DNA from 3 places in the Cedecea sp. Ae19-4 genome. Region 1 is predicted to be linked to each of the others. Evidence: predicted binding sites of a transcription regulator. Region 1 holds the regulator's gene; each other region holds the start of a gene.
What was found. Region 1 encodes Fur, which represses iron uptake genes when iron is present. Its sites were predicted from a motif close to ATAATAATGAGAACNACTATCAA; they were not measured.
Positions count from the first base shown of each region.

Region 2: a site for Fur is predicted at 3,408-3,430, ahead of AAIE02_RS11920 (Nramp family divalent metal transporter). Genes of this name have one in related genera too.
Region 3: a site for Fur is predicted at 2,245-2,267, ahead of sufA (Fe-S cluster assembly scaffold SufA). Genes of this name have one in related genera too.

Region 1 is NZ_JBCHWG010000001.1:431,123-438,675, forward strand. It holds gene glnS (glutamine--tRNA ligase) at 152-1,819, shown strand; gene chiP (chitoporin ChiP) at 2,284-3,690, shown strand; gene AAIE02_RS02005 (ChiQ/YbfN family lipoprotein) at 3,738-4,064, shown strand; gene fur (ferric iron uptake transcriptional regulator) at 4,159-4,605, opposite strand; gene fldA (flavodoxin FldA) at 4,885-5,415, opposite strand; gene ybfE (LexA regulated protein) at 5,595-5,873, opposite strand; gene ybfF (esterase) at 6,015-6,782, opposite strand; gene seqA (replication initiation negative regulator SeqA) at 6,957-7,505, shown strand; gene pgm (phosphoglucomutase (alpha-D-glucose-1,6-bisphosphate-dependent)) at 7,533-7,553, shown strand, end outside.
Region 2 is NZ_JBCHWG010000001.1:2,518,811-2,526,363, reverse strand. It holds gene AAIE02_RS11935 (sensor domain-containing phosphodiesterase) at 1-202, shown strand, start outside; gene AAIE02_RS11930 (diguanylate cyclase) at 235-1,878, shown strand; gene AAIE02_RS11925 (NupC/NupG family nucleoside CNT transporter) at 1,920-3,107, opposite strand; gene AAIE02_RS11920 (Nramp family divalent metal transporter) at 3,453-4,709, shown strand; gene AAIE02_RS11915 (DUF2502 domain-containing protein) at 4,758-5,078, opposite strand; gene mgrA (L-glyceraldehyde 3-phosphate reductase) at 5,234-6,223, opposite strand; gene AAIE02_RS11905 (alpha-keto acid decarboxylase family protein) at 6,393-7,553, shown strand, end outside.
Region 3 is NZ_JBCHWG010000001.1:1,097,894-1,105,446, reverse strand. It holds gene sufC (Fe-S cluster assembly ATPase SufC) at 1-327, opposite strand, end outside; gene sufB (Fe-S cluster assembly protein SufB) at 344-1,825, opposite strand; gene sufA (Fe-S cluster assembly scaffold SufA) at 1,834-2,202, opposite strand; gene AAIE02_RS05285 (YadA C-terminal domain-containing protein) at 2,640-3,527, opposite strand; gene AAIE02_RS05280 (ABC1 kinase family protein) at 4,012-5,652, shown strand; gene AAIE02_RS05275 (CPBP family intramembrane glutamic endopeptidase) at 5,693-6,517, opposite strand; gene menI (1,4-dihydroxy-2-naphthoyl-CoA hydrolase) at 6,663-7,073, opposite strand; gene ydiJ (D-2-hydroxyglutarate dehydrogenase YdiJ) at 7,070-7,553, opposite strand, start outside.

The DNA of each region.
Region 1 (7,553 bases):
TAAGCGGCTGACGTAAATCGTCAGCCGCTTTTTTATTGCGTGCCGTTAGCCGACATGGATAACCCTAATTTATGCAACTAAAGGTTGTTTCCCGAGGCCGCTTATTAGATCATACGCCGTTAACTAAGGTACACGCTTTGAGGAACCCGCGATGAGTGAGGCTGAAGCCCGCCCAACTAACTTTATTCGTCAGATTATTGATGAAGACCTGGCGAACGGTAAGCACACCAGTATTTGCACCCGTTTTCCGCCTGAGCCAAATGGCTATCTGCATATTGGTCACGCCAAGTCTATTTGCCTGAACTTTGGCATCGCCCAGGATTACCAGGGGCAATGCAACCTGCGCTTCGATGACACAAACCCGGTAAAAGAAGACATCGAATACGTAGAGTCCATCAAGCACGACGTTGAATGGCTGGGCTTCCACTGGTCCGGCAGCGTGCGTTATTCGTCTGACTATTTTGACCAGCTTTTTAATTATGCCGTTGAGCTGATAAATAAAGGACTGGCGTATGTTGATGAGCTGAGTCCGGAACAAATTCGTGAATACCGTGGCTCTCTGACTGCGCCCGGTAAAAATAGCCCGTTCCGCGATCGTAGCGTTGAGGAAAACCTCGCGCTGTTCGAGAAAATGCGCAACGGGGAGTTTGCCGAGGGTACCGCCTGCCTGCGTGCCAAAATCGATATGGCCTCGCCGTTCATCGTTATGCGCGACCCGGTGCTGTACCGCATTAAATTTGCCGATCACCACCAGACCGGCAACAAGTGGTGCATCTACCCGATGTACGACTTCACCCACTGTATTTCCGATGCGCTGGAAGGCATTACGCACTCGCTGTGTACCCTGGAGTTCCAGGACAACCGCCGTCTGTATGATTGGGTGCTGGATAACATCACCATTCCTGCTCACCCGCGTCAGTACGAATTTTCTCGCCTGAATCTCGAATACGCCATCATGTCCAAGCGTAAGCTGAACCTGCTGGTGACCGAGAAGATTGTAGAAGGCTGGGACGACCCGCGTATGCCGACTATCTCCGGCCTGCGTCGCCGCGGCTATACCGCAGCATCCATTCGCGAGTTCTGTAAGCGCATTGGCGTAACCAAGCAGGACAACACCGTTGAAATGGCTTCTCTGGAATCCTGCATCCGTGACGATCTTAACGAGAATGCGCCGCGTGCAATGGCCGTGCTGGATCCGGTAAAAGTTATTATCACTAACTACCCTGAAGGTGAAGAAGAGACGGTTACCATGCCGAATCATCCTAACAAACCTGAAATGGGTAGCCGTGAAGTGCCGTTCAGCCGCGAGATCTATATCGATCGCGCTGACTTCCGCGAAGAAGCAAACAAGCAGTACAAGCGCCTGGTGCTGGGTAAAGAAGTTCGCCTGCGTAATGCCTATGTGATCAAAGCCGAACGCGTAGAAAAAGACGCAGAAGGTAATATCACCGAACTTTACTGCACCTACGATCCGGAAACCCTGAGCAAGGATCCGGCGGACGGTCGCAAGGTGAAGGGTGTTATTCATTGGGTGAGCGCGGCACACGCGCTGCCGGTTGAAATTCGTCTGTACGACCGCTTGTTTAGCGTCGCGAATCCAGGGGCTGCGGAAGACTTCCTGTCTACCATTAATGCGGATTCCCTGATCATTCGCCAGGGCTTCGCTGAGCCTAGTCTGCAGAACGCGGAAAAAAGTAAGGCATATCAGTTCGAGCGTGAAGGTTACTTCTGCCTGGACAGCCGCTATGCGACGGCGGAAAAACTGGTGTTTAACCGCACCGTTGGCCTGCGTGATACCTGGGCTAAGATCGGCGAATAATTGCCGTTTATTGCCTGATGAAAACGCCGCTAAATGCGGCGTTTTTTCTTTTTGATTACCAGTCATTAACCTTATATGCACATTCGCGATGCGAATTAATTCTCATTCACATTTCTGTGAAAATTTCCTCACAGGAAGTCATGCCTTCCCCGTAATCTCCTGATGCTTATAATGAAAGCGCTCTCAATGAAGTTTTATTCTTAAAATCAATCGTAATCAGGGTTAATAATCTGCTGCGCAATTTTGTTACAAATGCACATAGATTATGTGCTCTCTGTCATACTCCAGGAAATCTCTGATACAAAGTCATTGATAATTCGCGTCGCGAAAAATAGTCTATGAGCAGCAGTAATGCGGGTGTGTTAGGCAAAAACCGCTTTTAGCCGTCAGGCAATTTTACTTTTTTTCGTCATTGGCGCTTTTCACGTCAGACGATGATTTTTACGTCAAAGAGGAATTTAACTATGCGTACGTTTAGTGGCAAACGTAGTGCGCTTGCTCTTGCTATTGCAAGCGTTACCGCTCTTTCAGGTTTTGTCGTGGCTCCGCAGGCTAGCGCCGCGGGCTTTGTTGATGACTCCACGCTGACCGGCGGCATCTATTACTGGCAGCGTGAACGTGACCGTAAAGACGTCTCCGACGGTAAGTACAAAACTAACCTGTCGCACTCAACCTGGAACGCCAACCTCGACTTCCAGTCTGGCTATGCGGCCGATATGTTTGGTTTTGATATTGCCGCTTTCACCGCCATTGAAATGGCCGAAGACAGCGCCAGCGGTCACCCGAACGAAATCGCATTCTCCTCTAAAAATAAAACCTACGACGAAGACTACTCCGGCGATAAAGGTGGCATCAGCCTTTATAAAGCGGCGGCCAAATTCAAATACGGCCCGGTTTGGGCTCGCGCAGGTTACATTCAGCCAACCGGTCAAACGCTGTTAGCACCACACTGGAGCTTCATGCCTGGTACTTATCAGGGGGCTGAAGCGGGAGCCGCATTTGACTACGGTGATGCCGGTGCGCTGAGCTTCTCCTACATGTGGACTAACGAGTACAAGGCGCCATGGCACCTTGAAACCGACAAGTTCTACCAGAACGATAAAAAGACCAAAGTTGACTATCTGCACTCCATCGGCGCGAAGTATGACTTCAAAAACGATCTGATTCTGGAAGCCGCATTCGGTCAGGCTCAGGGCTTTGTTGATCAGTACTTTGCTAAAGCCAGCTACAAATTCGACGTTGCAGGCAGCCCGCTGAGCACCAGCTACCAGTTCTACGGCACCCGTGATAAAGCCGCGAACAACACCATCAATGATATCTACGATGGCACCGCATGGCTCCAGGCGCTGACATTTGGCTATAAAATTGGCCAGGTCGACCTGCGTCTGGAAGGGACCATGGTGAAGGCAGAAGGCCAGCAGGGTTACTTCCTGCAGCGTATGACGCCAACCTACGCGTCTTCCAACGGTCGTCTGGATGTGTGGTGGGATAACCGCTCTGACTTCAACGCCAACGGTGAAAAAGCCGTGTTCTTCGGTGCAATGTATGACCTGAGCAACTGGAACCTGCCGGGTTGGGCAGTGGGTGCTTCTTACGTTTATGCATGGGACGCAAAACCATCTACATGGGCGCTTGATGCTTCCGGTAACCGCCAGGATCTCGCTTCCAACAAGATCAAAGAGTCTTCTTACAGCCTCGACGCCATGTATACCGTACAGGAAGGCCGTGCGAAAGGCACGCTGTTCAAACTGCACTTCACTCAGTACGACAACCACTCCGACATCCCAAGCTGGGGCGGTGGGTACGGCAACATCTTCCAGGATGAGCGTGACGTGAAATTCATCGTGATTGCTCCGTTCACCATCTTCTGATGTGAAACCGGGCGCGCAAGCGCCCGTTTTTTTATAAGGAACCGAACATGAAAAAGATTCTGCTGATTACCGCCGCTGTATTCACGCTGTCTGCCTGCGTTCAACCTCCTGCACCTCCGGAAGATTCACGCCTGAAGCAGGCCTATAGCGCCTGTATCAATACGGCGGAAGGCAATCCGGATAAAATTGAAGCCTGCCAAAGCGTGCTGAACGTACTGCGCCAGGAAAAACAGCATAAAGCGTTTGTTGAGAAAGAAACGGTGAACGTGCTGGATTACCAGAAATGTATCCAGGCAAGAAAGAGCGGCAATGATGAAGCCGCGAAGGTACGCTGCGATAAGATTTGGCAGGAGATTCGCGCCAATAACAGCTGATAGCCTTTTTCAGTCAATAAAAAAACCGGCAAGGGAAACCTGCCGGTTTTTGCTTTTAAACGCCACCGAAGCAGCGTTTGTTAATGCGGATTACTTATTTAGGATCGTGGGCCGTGTCGTCTTCGCGGCAGTCACCTTCAGCACAGTGTCCGTACAGATAGAGGCTGTGGTTAGTCAGGCGGATGCCGTGGCGAGTGGCAATTTCACGCTGGCGGGATTCAATAGAATCATCGCTGAACTCGATCACTTTACCGCAGTCGAGGCAGATCAGGTGGTCGTGGTGATGCTGCTGGGTCAACTCAAAAACGGACTTGCCGCCTTCAAAATTATGGCGGGTCACGATCCCTGCATCATCAAACTGGTTCAGCACGCGATAGACGGTCGCCAGGCCGATTTCTTCGCCCATGTCGATCAGACGTTTATATAAGTCTTCCGCGCTGACGTGATGATTTACCGGCTCTTGCAGCACTTCGAGGATTTTTAATCGAGGAAGCGTGACTTTCAAGCCGGCCTTCTTTAATGCGGTATTGTTGTCAGTCATGCGGAAAGTGTCCTGTTGCTTAACGATTCGCTCAAACTGCAGTGAGCGTAAAGAGTAATGCGTCTCATTATAGAACTGCTACTTCTAAATGGGAACCGCAAGTATGGTGCAAAATAAGGCTGAAAAATCGTGGCGGCGTCGCCATTTACAGTAATTATCAGCCAAGCTATCAGGAAGACATTGTACAGGGATGTACGAGAAAGTTACAAACTTGTAGCAATTATTTTCATTGCTAAAAGCTATCAAGATGGCGCAAATGCTGTATTTGCGCCAGAGAAATCAGGCGTTAATGATATCCGCCAGATTCAGTTCTTCAGAAACCTGTTTAACCCACTTCTCAACGCGCTCAGCGGTCAGTTCCGGCTGGCGATCTTCATCGATGGCCAGGCCGACAAAATTGTCGTCATCCGCCAGGCCTTTGGAGGCTTCAAAGTGGTAGCCCGCGGTTGGCCAGTGGCCCACAATCGCCGCGCCGCGCGGTTCGATAATGTCGCGAATGGTGCCCAGCGCATCACAGAAGTATTCCGCGTAGTCTTCCTGGTCGCCGCAGCCGAACAGCGCCACCAGTTTACCGTTGAAATCGACTTCTTCAAGCGTAGGGAAGAAGTCATCCCAGTCACACTGGGCTTCGCCGTAGTACCAGGTCGGGATGCCGAGCAAGAGAATGTCGAAACCTTCGAGATCTTCTTTGCTGCTTTTAGCAATGTCATGCACCTCAGCAACGTCTTTACCGAGCTGTTTTTGAATCATTTTCGCGATATTTTCGGTGTTACCGGTGTCGCTGCCGAAAAAAATGCCTACGATTGCCATGAGTAAAATAACCTCTTGAAACTTAATAGTATGCTGGCCGTTCAATGCCCACGTATAGGGCAATCATAGCAGAACAGCTCCAGCAGCGGAAACAGCTATCACGCCCGGGTGCACAGTCTGCAACATGGTTTTGCTCACCCTTTTGAGATTTCAGATAACCCGCAGGGTGGCTGAAGGCGTTACCCGAGATTTTTAAGCTGCTCGAACAGCATCTCTTCGATCAGTTCGCTGCGGCTGATGTTACGGGCGTCAGCCAGCTGGTTGAGGGCATCGACCGCCTCATTGTTCAGTTTTAGCTCAACCCGCTTCAAACCACGCACTTTATCGCGCTTCAGCTGATTGCGCTTATTGATACGCAATTGCTCATCGCGCGAGAGCGGATTAGTTTTCGGCCGCCCGGGGCGACGCTCGTCCGCGAACAGATCTAATGTAGTACGGTCCGTTTGTTCTTTTGCCATGATTAGAATACTGACAGGAAATTCTGGCTGCAGGGGCAGGGTGCCGGTGCAATTAAGCGCGCCATCATACATCAGCGCGCCATTCGCGCCAACGCGTTAGCGACTTCAGCTGCCCGGTCGGTCTGTTTTTAATCAGTTTTTCTACTCTGCGTCGATATAACGGTGGATCGCCCGTAGAACGGCATCCGGTTTTTCCGCATGAACCCAATGACCCGCTCCAGCGATGACGTGAGCACGGGCCTGTGGGAACTGACTTAGCAGCGCCTCGCGGTGGCTTTCATCAACATATGGAGAATTCCCGCCGCGAATAAATAGTGCAGGATATGGCCAGGCCGGAACAGGCCGCCAGCCAACGATAGTTTCGTATTGCTGCCAAAGCACGGGCACGTTGAACTTCCACTCGCCGTCAGCAAAGGATTTCAGCAGAAACTGAATGACGCCTTCCTCAGCTACGTGGTCGCGCATGATTTGCGCCGCCTGCTGGCGAGTTTTTACGCCCGCTTCGGTGACCGCGCGAATAGCCGCGAAAATTTCGTCGTGACGGCGAACCTGATAGTTAACCGGCGCAATATCTATCATCACAATCTTATCAATACGCTGAGGGGCTATTGCGGTAAGCGCCATCACCACTTTGCCGCCCATGGAATGGCCAATAAATGTGGCCTTCTCGATGCCGTATTCGTCCAGCGTGTCCAGAACGTCCCCGGCCATTGCGGCATAGCTCATATCATCACTGCGCGGTGACAGCCCGTGATTGCGCAGATCGATCTGCAGCAACGCATGATCTTTACCCAGATCACGTGCCAGGACACCCAGGTTATCCAGGCTGCCGAACAGGCCGTGGATCAGTACGATAGGGGAATTGCTATTCAATTGTTGCGCAGTTTGCAGGCGAGCATTTAATTTCATGGCAAAGTTCTTTATTTTGGTTCGTTTGGTTAGGGTATCATGTTGGCATTCTCGCGGGCGTGCGGCAAATATTCAGTTTACTCTGACTTTGAGTCGCCTCTCCTGTTCGCTGTTGGGATTTGACCCTATAATCCCAACGACTTGTATTCAGAAAAGATATCGCACTGGATTAAGATGAAAACAATCGAAGTTGATGACGAGCTTTACCGCTATATTGCCAGCCAGACTAAACACATCGGCGAGAGCGCGTCAGACATTTTACGGCGTATGCTTAAATTTACCGCCGGGCAAACACCAGCAGCCACTTCTACGCCCGCTGCGCCTGAGCGCGCTGCGGCTCCCGTTGTTGAAGAAAAACCTGCGAACACCGCTCGTAATCGCGTGCGTGCCGTTCGTGAGCTGCTGCTTTCCGACGAGTACGCTGCCCAGAATAAAGCCGTAAACCGCTTTATGATGGTGCTGTCCACGCTGTATATGCTGGATGCAAAAACCTTTGGCGAAGCCACTGAATCGCTGCATGGCCGCACCCGCGTCTATTTTGCTGGCGATGAGCAAACTCTGCTGGCAAACGGCAATCAAACCAAGCCGAAACATGTTCCGGGCACCCCATACTGGGTGATCACCAATACGAATACTGGTCGTAAATGCAGCATGATCGAACACATCATGCAGTCAATGCAGTTCCCTGCGGAGCTGATTGAAAAGGTTTGCGGCACTATTTAAAAACCTGGCGTCAGTAAGGAAGAGCCAATGGCTAACCACGATCGTGCG
Region 2 (7,553 bases), 2.1 Mb from region 1:
TGTCCGCGATATCACCGGCGATGTGATGGATAAGCTTATCGTGAAGTCCATTTGCGAACTGGCGGCGGCCAGAGAGCTCAGCGTCGTCGCAGAGTATGTCGAAACGGAAGAGCAGCGCGACATCCTGCTGCAGCTTGGCGTCCAATACCTGCAGGGGTATCTGGTGGGGAGACCCAAGCCTTTGCAGCAGCTTAAGCACTGACGCTCTCCTTTGCACCCTAAAAAGGAATCACCGTGAGCACGTCGCTGATTAGCCATATTCGTCTGCCGATGGTAAAAACACTGCGCATCACCCATGTGTGCTTTCTGTCGCTCTTTTTGCTGATCACCTTTCTTTTCTGGCAGCAGGGGGCGCTGTTCAACCACGGCTATCGCACCAGCCAGCTTAGCCACCTCGAAAGCGTGATCGCCAGGCTTGAAAGCAAATCTGAATATCAGATGGACAACCTGCGCTATCTCCGCCGCATGTTCATTGAAACGCTGAATGAGCCGCAGTTCACGCCGATCTCGCAGCTGGCTTCCCGGGCCAGCAATAAAGAGACGCTGTCGCCGCTGCATATCCAGAGCCTGCCGATCCCCGATAGCGTGCAACCTTTTAAAAACAAGCCGAAAGAAGAAAGGGAAAAACTCACGCAGCGGGAATATCAGGCCCTGCGCGACATTCAGGATCTCTTTCCGCTGGCAGGCGGGAGCAACCGTCTCTCTTCGAACATTTATTACATGTCGCGCTCCGGGGCATTTATTGCGTCGCTCTCCCCCGATGTGAACAAACTGCTTATCGAAAGTGCTAACCCTCTGGCGATGCAGGGATCGTTTGTGCTTGGCTCTCCGCTGTTGAACCCGCGCCGCGATCCGTTCTGGACCCGGCAAAATATCGCAGATTCCGGCAAAACGCTGATTAATGGCTCTCTTCCGGTGGACTTTGACGATCGGTGGATTGGGCTGTTTGGTATCGCGGTCACCACCGAAACGCTTCGGCTGTTTCTCTCCAGCGCTTTGCCGGAGGAAACGCAAAGCGCCTATCTGCTTTTTGATGAGCAGATGAACCCGCTGACTCGCCCCGTTGGCTCGCAGAATGGCTATCGCCTCAGCGAGAAGCAGCGACAGGCAATTCTTGAAAAGTTGGTCGATGAATCCCGGGGCACCTTACGTTTTGGCTATGCTTATGCCACTTTCGGCCATGTCACGGGGACGGGGGCAATCCTTGTCAGCGTCCAGACCATCCGGCAGGGGCTACACGAGGACTTTGGGCGTTTTAGCGTGCTGCTGGTAGTGATGTGGCTGACGGTGATTCTTATTCTGTTTGGTTCACACCGCATGATTTGCCGGCTGATTCGCAACATGGGCCATTTGCAGCAGGAAATGCACCGGCATGCGCTGCACGATGATCTGACCGGCGTTCTAAATCGCCGTGGCTTCTTTGAAACAACCGGGCGTATCAGCCCGCAGTACGTGGATTACTCTCTGATTCAGCTGGATCTCGATCATTTCAAAAAAGTGAATGACCGCTTCGGGCATCAGGTTGGCGACCGGGTGCTTATTCACGCCACGCGCTGCATCCAGCAGGCGATCCGCAGCCAGGACATTGTCGGGCGTATCGGCGGCGAAGAGTTTTGTGTCTACCTGCCTAATACCGATCTGCATGCGGCGATTGCCGTGGCGCAGCGGGTGCGCAAAATGCTGGTGAACACGCCGCTCAGGCTGGAGGACGAGTCTGAACTGCTGGTGACGGCCTCGCTGGGCGTGGCTTCCCATGAAGAAGCCCCAGACGGTGACCTGGAACACATCCAGAGTCAGGCGGATATTCGCCTGTATAGGGCGAAACAGCAGGGGAGAAACAGAGTGTGTTGGGGCGGCGAGGCTGAATCGCAGGCATAAAAAAAGCCGGTGACCAGCACCGGCTTTTTAATACGCAAAAATTAGATAACCAGCGCGGCGATAGATGCCGACAGGATACTCACCAGCGTAGAGCCGTAAACCAGCTTCAGGCCGAAGCGGGAAACCACGTTGCCTTGCTCTTCGTTCAGGCCTTTAATGGCCCCGGCGATAATACCGATAGAAGAGAAGTTAGCGAAGGAGACCAGGAACACGGACAGGATGCCTTCCGCGCGCGGCGACAGGCTGCCGGCAATCTTCTGCAGATCCATCATCGCAACGAATTCGTTAGACACCAGTTTAGTCGCCATGATACTGCCGACCTGCAGCGCTTCTGCGGACGGCACGCCCATCACCCAGGCAACCGGGTAGAAGATATAGCCCAGAATGCCCTGGAAGGAGATACCCAGCACGGCAGCGAACAGCGCGTTCAGGCCAGAAATCAGGGCGATAAAGCCGATCAGCATGGCGGCAACGATAATCGCCACTTTGAAACCTGCCAGAATGTACTCGCCGAGCATTTCGAAGAAGCTTTGACCTTCATGCAGGTTAGTCATCTGCAGATTTTCTTCTTTCTCATCCACGCGGTACGGGTTGATCAGCGATAACACGATAAAGGTACTGAACATGTTCAGTACCAGCGCGGCAACCACGTATTTTGGCTGCAGCATCGTCATGTACGCACCTACGATTGACATGGACACGGTAGACATAGCGGTCGCCGCCATGGTGTACATGCGGTTGCGCGACATCTTGCCGAGAATATCCTTATAGGCGATGAAGTTTTCTGACTGTCCCAGAATCAGCGAGCTTACGGCGTTAAAGGATTCCAGCTTACCCATACCGTTGACTTTAGAAAGCACGGTACCGATAGCGCGGATAACAATCGGCAGAATGCGAATATGCTGCAGAATACCGATCAGCGCAGAAATGAACACGATAGGGCACAGCACCTTCAGGAAGAAGAAAGCCAGGCCTTCATCGTTCATTTTGCCGAAGACAAAGTTTGTCCCTTCGTTAGCGAAACCGAGCAGTTTCTCGAACATTTCGGAGAAACCTTTTACGAAGCCCAGGCCGACGTCGGAGGTCAGGAAGAACCAGGCCAGTAACACTTCGATCACCAACAGCTGAATGACAAAGCGAATACGAATTTGCTTGCGGTTAGGGCTAACCAGCAAAGCCAGCAGCGCGACCACAGCAAGCGCTAAAACAAAGTGCAAAACGCGGGACATATTTGCTCCAAATATGAGGCAGGTTTAATTTCGTTGCACATTCTATGTAACAAGCAATAAGAAAACGAGATCAATTCCACACTATAGTGATGAGCTGTGACGGAACGCAAAAATAGTGATCCACCATACATTTCTGCTATGTTAAGTAAAGAAGCTAAAAGTTACGTTAAGATGGCTCATCGACAGTTTACACGTTGGCCAAATGTTAATCCGTTAACCGGCATCCAGATTCACTATCTCACGCCTCCTGCACATCGTTTTCAGCTATCAGAGAAATCAATTTCCCCGCACTAAATGAACTTGATAACCATTCTCATTTTGATAGCATAAAACATAGCAAAGGCTATATCTCAGAGGCAGAAGATGACAAGCAGTCGCATTGACAGCAATACCGGACGTACCGCGCGTAAGCTGCGGCTGGCGTTGATGGGGCCAGCGTTTATCGCCGCTATCGGCTACATCGACCCCGGTAACTTCGCGACCAATATCCAGGCCGGGGCGAGTTATGGCTATCAACTGCTGTGGGTGGTGGTGTGGGCAAACCTGATGGCGGCGCTGATTCAGGTACTCTCCGCCAAGCTGGGGATCGCCACCGGCAAGAACCTCGCCGAGCAAATCCGCGATCATTACCCGCGCCCGCTGGTGTGGATTTACTGGGTTCAGGCGGAAATTATTGCCATGGCGACGGACCTCGCGGAGTTTATCGGGGCGGCCATTGGCTTCAAGTTGATTCTGGGCGTCTCTTTGCTCCAGGGAGCGGTGCTGACAGGGATAGCCACTTTCCTGATTTTGATGCTGCAAAGCCGCGGGCAAAAGCCGCTGGAAAAAGTTATCGGCGGGCTGCTGCTGTTTGTGGCGGCGGCCTACATCGTTGAGCTTATTTTTTCCCAGCCGAAGGTAGCTGAGCTGGGCAAAGGGATGCTGATCCCAAGTCTGCCGACGTCCGAGGCGGTCTACCTTGCTGCTGGCGTTCTGGGCGCGACAATCATGCCGCACGTGATTTACCTGCACTCTTCTCTGACTCAGCACCTGCATGCGGGCAACCGGGCAGAGCGCTATTCCGCCACTAAATGGGACGTGGCGATAGCGATGACGATTGCCGGCTTCGTCAACCTGGCGATGATGGCCACCGCCGCAGCGGCGTTTCACTTCACCGGGCATACCGGCGTTGCCGAGCTGGAAGATGCCTATAAAACGCTGGAACCGCTGTTGAGCCATGCCGCAGCCACGATTTTCGGGCTTAGCCTGGTGGCGGCCGGTTTGTCATCCACGGTGGTGGGCACGCTTGCCGGGCAGGTGGTGATGCAGGGGTTTGTCCGTTTTTATATTCCGCTGTGGGTTCGCCGGGCGATTACCATGGCGCCGTCCTTCGTGGTCATCATGATGGGGCTCGACCCAACGCGTATTCTGGTCATGAGCCAGGTGCTGTTGAGCTTCGGGATTGCGCTGGCGCTGGTGCCGCTGCTGGTGTTTACCAGCGACAAAAAGCTGATGGGTGATTTGGTTAACGTGCGCTGGGTTAAGCTGGTTGGCTGGGCGATAGTCGCGGTGGTGGTGGCGCTCAACCTGTGGTTAATTTTTAGTACGCTGTTTGGCAACTAATCTTGCCAAAGAAAGTGCGAAGGGCTGGATTATCCAGCCCTTTTTTATTTAATGACGGTGTCCGTGGCCTCTGCCGCGATGGTCGTCGCGGTCGTTCCAGCCTTCGCGATAGCCGCGTTCATAGCTATTCCGTCCGCGGTCCCAGCCTCGATCCCAGCCACGGTGGCGATGCCAGCCGCGATCGCGCCATTCATAATTGCGGTGCCAATAATCACGGTCGCGCCATCTGCCGCCGTCCCAGTAATTACCGCGATAATCTTGATCGCCAATCTGTAATTTCACCGACGGCAGCAGGGTGATTTCACCCGCGTTTGCGACCATCGGCGCCGCGGCCAGTAAGGCAAGGGCAAGCATTAGTGACCTGAACATACTTTCTCTCCCTGGTTCTCAGAGCCGTGTTGCGGCTTGTTAACACAATCTTACAAACCGACAACCGGGCTGATGAATTACACAATTCCTAAATCATCGGCCATAGCACTTATTGCACAAGTCACTGGCGTGAACCCGGAGGGAAAGTTAAACGTTTACACTAAGATCGCCTCGATTTCTGCTCGTTCCTGTTCGCTGAAATGGCGCTGGCTTAGCATGCCCACGGCGTCCTCTATCTGGCTGGTTTTACTCGCGCCAATAAGCACCGAAGTCACTTTTTCATCGCGGAGTACCCAGGCCAGCGCCATCTGCGACAGCTTTTGCCCGCGTTTCTCCGCCAGCGCGTTGAGCTGCCGTACTTTTGCCAGCTTCTCTGCCGTAATCTGATCGGGGTTCAGGAAACGGCTGCCGCTGGCAGCGCGTGAATCTGCAGGGATGCCGCTCAGATAGCGGTCGGTTAGCTGGCCCCCGGCAAGCGGGGAAAAAGCGATGCTGCCTACGCCTTTTTCCTGCAGCAGATCCAGCAGGCCACCTTCGACCCAGCGCTCAAACAGGGAATAACGCGGCTGGTGGATCAGGCAAGGCGTACCGAGATCGTTCAGGATATCAATAGCTTTCTCTGCCCGATCGGCCGGGTAGTTTGAGATCCCGACATACAGCGCTTTGCCCTGGCGCACCACATGGTCGAGGGCGCGCATGGTCTCCTCCAGCGGCGTGTCAGGATCCGGGCGGTGGTGATAAAAGATATCGACATACTCCAGCCCCGTGCGCTTCAGACTCTGGTCGAGACTTGAAATCAGATATTTGCGTGAACCCCAGTCGCCATAAGGCCCGTCCCACATGGTGTAACCCGCTTTGGTGGAGATAATCAGCTCGTCGCGCCAGGCCTGAAAATCTTCCCGCAAAATGCGCCCAAAGTTGGCTTCAGCTGACCCAGGCGGTGGCCCGTAATTATTGGCAAGGTCAAAATGGGTAATGCCCAGATCGAAAGCCTTTCTCAGCAGCTGGCGGCTGGTTTCCAGCAGCGTTTCATCACCAAAATTATGCCAAAGGCCAAGGGAGATGGCGGGCAGTTTCAGGCCGCTGCGGCCGCAGCGACGGTACTCCATAGACGAATAGCGTTCAGGGTTGGGCTGCCAGGTCATTATTGTCATCCTTACAGGTAACAGAGAAATCAGTGTATACGTTTTCACAGCCCAGAATACGCCGTATTTCACTGTAAATTCCACGTGCCACCCCTTAAATCGGATATATTCTCGACACCGATCCCGGTTACTTAATACTCACAGCAAGCCCTCATAGAAGGAAAATCCTATGCGCTACTGTGTGGCAGACTATCTTGTTGACCGGCTTAACGAAGGCGGGATCGAGCACCTCTTCGGCGTCCCCGGTGACTACAACCTTGTTTTCCTGGATCACGTGATTGCGCATCCGAGGCTTGCCTGGGTGGGCTGCGCTAACGAGCTGAATGCGGCTTACGCCGCCGACGGGTATGCCCGCTGCAAAGGCGCGGCGGCGCTGCTGACCACGTTTGGCGTGGGCGAACTGAGCGCGCTGAATGGCGTAGCGGGCAGCTATGCCGAACATCTTCCTGTCATTCATATTGTTGGCGCGCCCAATAGCCGCGCCCAGCAGCGCGGTGAACTGCTTCATCACACATTAGGCGACGGGGATTTCCGCCATTTCCTGCGTATTGCCGAAGAAGTTTCCGTGACACAGGCTTCGCTCACCCCCGCCAATGCCTGCAGCGAAATTGATCGCGTAATTCTTGAAGCGCTCAAGCAGCAGCGCCCCGGTTACCTGTTATTGCCGAGCGATGTGGCGGAGGCGCCAGCAACGCGGCCTTCAAAACGACTAATGGCTCCTGAAACGGTGGCTGAACCGGCAACGCTGGAAGCGTTTCGTCATTGTGCGCAGGCAAAAATTGCCGAAAGCCGAAGCGTAGCGCTGCTGGCCGATTTTCTGGCCCTGCGTTATGGGCAGCAAAAAACGCTCCAGCAGTGGATGGCGAGCACGCCCATCCCTCACGCTTCACTGCTGATGGGGAAAGGGTTGTTCGATGAAAGCCAGCCTGGTTTTCTGGGCACCTACAGCGGGGCGGCCAGTCCGCCGCTGGTGAAGCAGGGGATTGAGAGCGCGGAGCTGGTTATCTGCGTGGGTGTGAAGTTTACCGATACCATCACCGCCGGTTTCAGCCAGAAGCTAAGTCAGCAGCAGACAATTGAGGTTCAGCCGGAGGCGGTGCGGGTAGGCGAGCGCTGGTTTAGCGGGATCCCGATGGCGCAGGCCATCGCCATTTTGCAGCCGCTGTGTGCTCAACAGGCTGCGTCCTGGCCGGAGGCCACGCAAAGGCCACCGCAGCTTCCCGTTTGCGACAGCGACCGGCTGGACCAGCACGCTTTCTGGCAAACCCTGCAGGACGCCTTACAGCCTGGCGATATCATTCTGGCCGACCAGGGCACGGCGGCCTTTGGT
Region 3 (7,553 bases), 670 kb from region 1:
GTATTCCCGCACCGCATTCAGCGCGGTTTGCAGGAAGAACTGGTTGCTGACGCCGGGAATTTCCACCGGGTACTGGAAGGCCATAAAAATACCTTCGCCGGAGCGGTCTTCCGGCGACAGTTCCAGCAGGTCTTTGCCGTTGAACTGCACCGAGCCGCCGGTCACTTCGTAGTCTTCACGACCGGCAAGCGTGGCGGATAAAGTACTTTTCCCGGAGCCGTTTGGCCCCATGATGGCGTGAACTTCGCCCGGCTTCACTTCGAGGTTTAAGCCACGCAGGATCTCTTTATCCTCAACGCTGACCTGTAAATCTTTAATGCTTAACATAGTTTTCCCTTAATCCTTAACCGACGCTGTGTTCGAGGCTGATGGCTAATAATTTTTGTGCTTCCACCGCGAATTCGAGCGGTAACTCTGAGAACACGTCTTTGCAGAACCCGTTGACGATCATCGAGATGGCGTCATCTTCGCTGATGCCACGCTGCAGGCAATAGAACAGCTGATCTTCACCAATGCGCGACGTGGTGGCTTCGTGCTCCAGCTGCGCCGTGTTGTTGCGGCACTCCACGTACGGGAAGGTGTGCGCCCCGCTGTCCGGCCCGATCAACATCGAGTCGCACTGGGTGAAGTTACGAGCGTTGGTCGCGGTGGGCATGATTTTCACCAGGCCGCGGTAGCTGTTCTGGCTATGACCGGCGGAGATCCCTTTCGAGATGATCGTCGATTTGGTGTTCTTGCCGATGTGGAGCATTTTGGTGCCGGTGTCCGCCTGCTGATGGCCGGAGGTCAGCGCCACGGAGAAGAACTCGCCGATGGAGTTGTCGCCACGCAGGATCACGCTCGGGTACTTCCAGGTGATGGCAGAGCCGGTTTCTGACTGTGTCCAGGACATCTTGCTGTTCTCACCTTCGCACAGGGCGCGCTTGGTGACGAAGTTCAGGATGCCGCCGGTGTTGTTGTCCCCCGGGAACCAGTTTTGCACCGTGGAGTACTTCACTTCCGCATCGCGGTGAATAATCACTTCCACTACGGCGGCGTGGAGCTGGTAGCTGTCGCGCACTGGTGCAGAACAGCCCTCGATGTAGCTAACGTAGCTGCCTTCATCCGCCACTAAAATCGTGCGCTCGAACTGACCGGTTTTTTCCGCGTTGATACGGAAATAGGTGGACAGCTCCATCGGGCAGCGCACGCCTTTCGGGATGTAAATAAAGGTGCCGTCAGAGGCCACCGCGGCGTTAAGCGCGGCGAAGAAGTTATCGTTAGACGGCACCACGGTACCCAGGTATTTTTTGACCAGTTCCGGGTAGTCGTGAATCGCCTCGCCGAAGGAGCAGAAAATAATGCCCTGCTCGGAGAGTTTTTCGCGGTAAGTGGTTGCCACAGACACGGAGTCAAAAATGGCGTCAACCGCCACTTCACTGCCTTCGCGCACCGGTACACCAAGCTGCTTAAACGCGTCTTCGACTTCGTTCGTCAGGAAAGCATTAGGTGGCTGTTGCACCGCTCCGGGCTGGGACGCACAGGTGTCGTCGCAGCTCCCGCAGGATGGCGCAGAGTAATAGCTGTAATCCTGGTAATTCAGTTTGTCGTAATTCGCCTTCAGCCAGTGCGGCTCTTCCATTTTCAACCATGCATGGAAGGCGTTGAGACGAAACTCCAGCATCCATTCGGGCTCGTTACGACGGGCAGAGATTGCCCGAACCACCTCTTCATTTATGCCCTTCGCCAGCTGCTCGGTCTGCAGCTCGGTGAAAAAGCCCTCTTTATAATTGAGGTTGCCGGTCCAGGTTTTGACATCGTCAGTTGCTTCAGTATTACGAGACATAGTACCGCCTATACCCCAAAGCTTTCGCCGCAGCCGCACTCGTGCTGCGCTTTCGGGTTATTAAATTTAAAGATCTGATTCAGGCCTTCACGCACGTAATCCACTTCCGTGCCGTCGATAAAAGGCATGGCGGAGAGCGGCACCCACAGGCGCGCGCCGTCAAACTCATAGACCAGATCGTCCGGCTTCGGCTCGGTGACCGTGTCCAGCACGTAGCCAAAGCCAGCGCAGCCCGTCTGTTTGATACTCAGGCGGATGCCTTTAAGCTCGGGTTGTTTGGCGGCCAGATCGCGGATATGCGCGCTGGCGGCCGGGGTCAGGGTCAGCCCCTGCCAGGCAAAATCATTGGGATCAAAGGAACCGGTTTGCACATCCATTCTTCACCTCATCATTCTCTGCGCCCGAAGGCCGATACCCTTATGTTAATGATAACAATTATCAATACAACGTTATGAAAACAGGGGTATTCGCGAAACGCTGGTTTTTTGGGCGTCTTTACTAAGGATAGACCGTCATGAAACTCTTGCCGATGGCGAAAAGAGCTGTTTAAGCCACTGGTGTAAAAGGAAATATCAAAGATGAAAAACGCCTGAACCGGGCAAGATAAAAGATGTATAGAAAATATCTATTTATGTGATTGGAAGCGCACTGAATGCGAAATTAGTGCCATAAAGTACCAGTAATTTTCAGTTTTACGGGAACAAGAAGAGGTGCGGTCGCAGGGGGATTAAGGTATCTGTTCAGAAAAATCCGCCCCCTGGTTACCAGGGCATAAGGTTAACCAGGGGAACTGAGTTAGCTATGTTGGGCTGCATTACCACTCAAAGTTGACTGCCGCATTGTATGTCACGGCCTTGAAGTCCTCGGTATTGGTTGAAATCCCGGCCTTTGCGGCGACATTTTCATTGAACCGATACCCGCTACCAATGGCCATCGCGCTGGTAGATTCATACCCGCCTAGCGAGCCAGAAAGGTTGAATTTGCCAACGCTGTAGGGCTGGAAAAGCCCTGAGAGCGCCGCCTGGGAGGCAAACCCTCGCTTCATTTTGTGATCCAGTTTATCCACGCGGTTACCGAGATGGTTAAGATCGCCATTAAGCTGGGTGATGGAGTCCTGGAACTGAGCATTGCTCCTGGCCTGACTCTGGTTAATGGTATTCTGCTGCGTATTCAGATTTGCCTGAGACTGGTTAATGGTATTCTGCTGCGTATTCAGATTTGCCTGAGACTGGTTAATGGCCCCCTGCTGATTGTTCAGATTTGCCTGAGTCTGATTAATGGCCCCCTGCTGATTGTTCAGATTTGCCTGGGTCTGATTAATGGCCCCCTGCTGATTGTTGACGTTAGCCTGGTTCGCATTAACCGTGGACTGCTGTTGATTCACCGCATTCTGCTGGCTATTTACGCTGTTCTGGTTCTCATTCCACTCGGCCTGCTTGACGTTGGTGGCATTCTGCCGATCGTTGAGCATTTTTTGTTGGTCATTGACTGTCTGCTGTTTTTGAATGCTTTCAGTCAGCGCTGAATCAATGGTATCAACGTTATTTTTAATATCACCGAAATTTCCATTGGTTTTATCAGCATCAGCATGGGAGTTACTGGAAGTCACGTCTGATGACCAGTCCCCCCATTCAAGAGCAGAGACAGACTGGGTGACTAATAATCCAGAAACAAGAAAGGCCAACAAAGACTTATTATTCATTAAAATTGCTCCATTATTATAATTAAACAATTACTGTGCGGAGAAATTATTAATAAATAGAATTAACAAGGCAACACAGAAATAATGATAAAAATAGCCTGAAGTGAATATTCTTAGCCATAAAAAACAAAATTAACTTATTGTTTCTAAAACAATAAAAACAAAAAATTAGACATAAACAAACACATCAAAAACCACCAGACTTTCAGAATTCACCTCGGGCAAAAGTGGTAAAAAATCGATAATAAAAATAAGATTTAGCAATAAGAGAAAACCATACACATACCAAAAAAAACAAGATAAATAGATGAGATGAAGATCAGTTAGCTTTTATTGACGACTCTCATTACCTTCCATCGCTTTAACGTCAAATTTCCCGCAGCCTGTATGCGACAGGCTAACCCTCTGCCCTGAGATAAGAATGGCGTGAAAATATTCCGATTTATCGACTATCCTCCTGTTAAGAAAAAAGGAGCTTAGCCTGATGCTGAAAATGATTATGGTCACCGCCCGCGATCGCGTGAGGCTGCAGGAAATTACCGGCGTTTTCCTTCGCTATGGATTGCAGGACATTGTGCGTTTGCTGGGCCTGGCCTCGCTGCATGACAAAATACGTGGCGGCAGCCAACACGATGCTTTACCGATGCCGCAGCGCCTGTGCGCGGCGCTGGAAGAACTGGGCCCGACGTTCGTTAAGCTCGGGCAAATCCTCTCAACCCGTAGCGACCTGCTTGACCCCGCATGGACGGAAGCGCTTAGCCAGTTGAACTCGAGCGCCAGCCCTCTGCCCTGGCCGCAGCTTGAACCAGGCGTTGTAGCGACGCTCGGGGCTCAGCCTGCGGAGGTTTTCGCTATCTTTGATGAAACCCCGCTGGCCAGTGGCTCGATAGCACAAATTCACCGGGCCACGCTGAAAAATGGCAACGAGGTTATCGTCAAAATTCAGCGCCCCGGGATTGAAACAACCCTCAAGGCCGACCTGCGTTTACTCCGTTACCTGGCGGAAAGTCTGGAGCAGCAGAGCGCGGGGCTGGCTCGCTTTCAGCCGGTGATGCTGGTGCGTTATCTGGAAAACGCCCTGAATCAGGAACTGGATTTTTGCCATGAAGCAGCCAACGGGGAAAAGATTTATCAGTTTTTCGCCGACAACGACGACGTCGTCATCCCCAGGATTTATTGGGACTGGTGCCACCCGACGCTGATGGTACAGGCATTTTTGCCCGGCGTGGCGCCGGTTGACGGCCAGCAGCTTGCCGCCGCCGGGTTTGATGGCCCCTTGTTGGCGCGTAAAGGCGCGACAGCGTTTATCAATATGCTCTTTGACCTGCGGACTTACCACGCAGATCCGCATCCCGGCAACGTCATGGTCCTGGCGGGCAACCGGGTCGGCTTCATTGATTTCGGCATGGTGGGAAGCCTGAGCCAGGCGCGACGCGACGAGCTGTTGTCGCTGATTTATGCCATCAGCGAGCGTGACGCCAGCGGGATTGTCGATGCCCTCATCGCCTGGAGTGGCCAGGAGACAGTAGATCTTACCGAACTGGAACTTGCAGCCAGCTATTTTCTGCAAAAACAGGGCAATCTCCCGCTACAGCTGGGAAAAGCGCTGACCGATATGCTTTCCACCGTCCGGGAATTCCAGCTGGCGCTGCCGCCGGATTTGGTTTTATTGTTTAAGGCGTTGATCACCGCGGACGGCGTATTGCTGAGAATGGATCCGCAGTTCGACATTATTCGCATTCTTCGCCCGGTGATTAAGCAGGAGCTGTTAAAACGCTATACCCGCCTCGGGAGCCGCATACGCCTGCTTAAACTCGGCAACCAGCTTCTTGAGGGAGGTGATTCGCTGCCGCAGACCCTACGTCTGGTGATGCAAAGGCTTCGTCACGGTAAGCTGCACGCGGACATTAACGTAGAGAATATTAACCAGCTCGGAAAGTCGCTTGAGCGAGCGGCCTCTACTCTGGCGCTCGCCCTTGTTTTAGCCGCCCTGACAATCGCGATAGCTCCATGGCTGCTCGGGTTGAACTGGACGCTGTTTGGCATCCCATTTTTCCCTGTACTTGGCTTGTTGTTTGCTATTGCGGGAAGCGCATGGCTGGTTATTCGGTTGTTAAGGCGATGAGATTTACGACATCGGAGCCAGGTTCCGATGTCGTAAAAAATTAGTGCACAGAATGCTGCAGCACCGGATAGGTAAACAGCAATAAATGGGTCATATTCAGCCCGACATGAAACGCCACGGCAACCCACAGCCGCCCGCTCCACATCCACGCCAGGCCGTAAATAAGCCCCGCCAGTGCGGCAAAAACAATCAGCAGCGGGCCACCGGCGAAATGCAGTCCGCCAAATATCGCGGCTGAAATAATCAGCGCCACAACCGGGTGCATAAAGCCGGATAAACGCTGCTGGAGATACCCCCGGAAGAGCGCTTCCTCCGCCAGCGAAACAAAGAAAATATTAGCGAACAGGAACGGCGGCAGCCACTGCGGGAAATGAGGTTCAATCTTTAAGCCACCCAAAGCTACCGCCAATAGCAACAGCCCTGGGATCAAAGCAATCAGCAAGATCCACCAGAGCTTAGCGGGCTGATATTTCGGCTCGCTGACGAACAGCGACTTCATCATCACCAGCAAAATAAAGGGCACCAGCGCTTTGTCGAAGTTGTAATACATGGAAAACGGCGCACTTTGCGGCCCGGCGGTCACCGAGTCCAGCACCTTTGGATTATGGAAACCGGGAATAACATGGATGGTCAGCGCTACTGCGGCGGCGACCAGCAAAAATTCAAGCACATAGCGCACGGGCTTTCTGTTTGCGGCTTTTAAATAAGCGACGGCAAGAGCGGTCATTACCGCCAGTGAAGCCAGTGCCCGCCAGTCGAGTACACCGTCAACGGCACCCCATACCACGGTCACCAGTAATAATCCGAGGGAAATTTTTTTATTAAATTGTAAAACCAGTAAGGCGGCTGCCAGCAATATCCACATCATTTTTCCTTAAGCCTGAAAACATCATGAGGCAGGTTTTTTAACAAAATGGGTGGTGGATATATAGTTTTTTAAAGAAATAATCACAAATTAAAACAATCCCACGTCCCCGAGGGCTGAACGTGGGAATATTTTAGCCGTTGCTTTACACCACCGCCGTAGTCAGGCGGGAGGTACAGCACAGCTGGTCTTGCTGATCGTAGATATCAATTTGCCACACCTGATGACGACGCCCCGCGTGCACCGCGCGACAAACGCCCCGCACCACGCCTTCTCGCGCCGAGCGGATATGGTTGGCGTTCACTTCCAGCCCAACCACCTTCTGGTCGCCTTCGGTGCACAGGTAGCCTGCTACGGAACCCAGCGTTTCCGCCAGCACCACCGACGCGCCGCCGTGCAGCAGGCCAAACGGCTGCCGGGTGCGCTCATCCACCGGCATGGTGGCCTCAATTTCGTTGTCGTCAAAACGCGTAAATTCAATGCCTACATGGCCGACCATATTGTTCGCACCCATTTTATTGAGCGCGGCAAGCGTGGCTTCACGTCGCCAAATCATCCGATAATCTCCAGAAGAGCCTGTAATGGATGCCGTACGCCGTTGCCCTCAACGCGCTTGACCTGGCTGCGGCAGGAGTAGCCGGTTGCCAGACAGCGGTTGCGCGGCAGGCGCTGCATCGCCTGATGCCAGGAGAGTTCATAGATGCCCAATGAATTGGCGAGATTCTTCACCTCGTGACCGTAAGTGCCAGCCATGCCGCAGCAGCCAACGCTCACGCTCTCGAGCTTCGCGCCAAAACGAGCAAAAATACCGGCCCACTGATTCGGTGTCGCCGGCAACGCCGTTACTTCGGTACAGTGGCCAAAGAGGTACCATGCTTCCCCTCCCGCGCCCTGCACTTCCCGTTCTTTCAGCGCAGTCTGGAGCCATTCGTGCACCAGCTGCACCTGAAAATCACCGCGCTCTTCGCCTAATGTCTGTTTATATTCATCGCGGTAGCACAGGACCAGCGCCGGATCGACGCCGACCATCGGCATA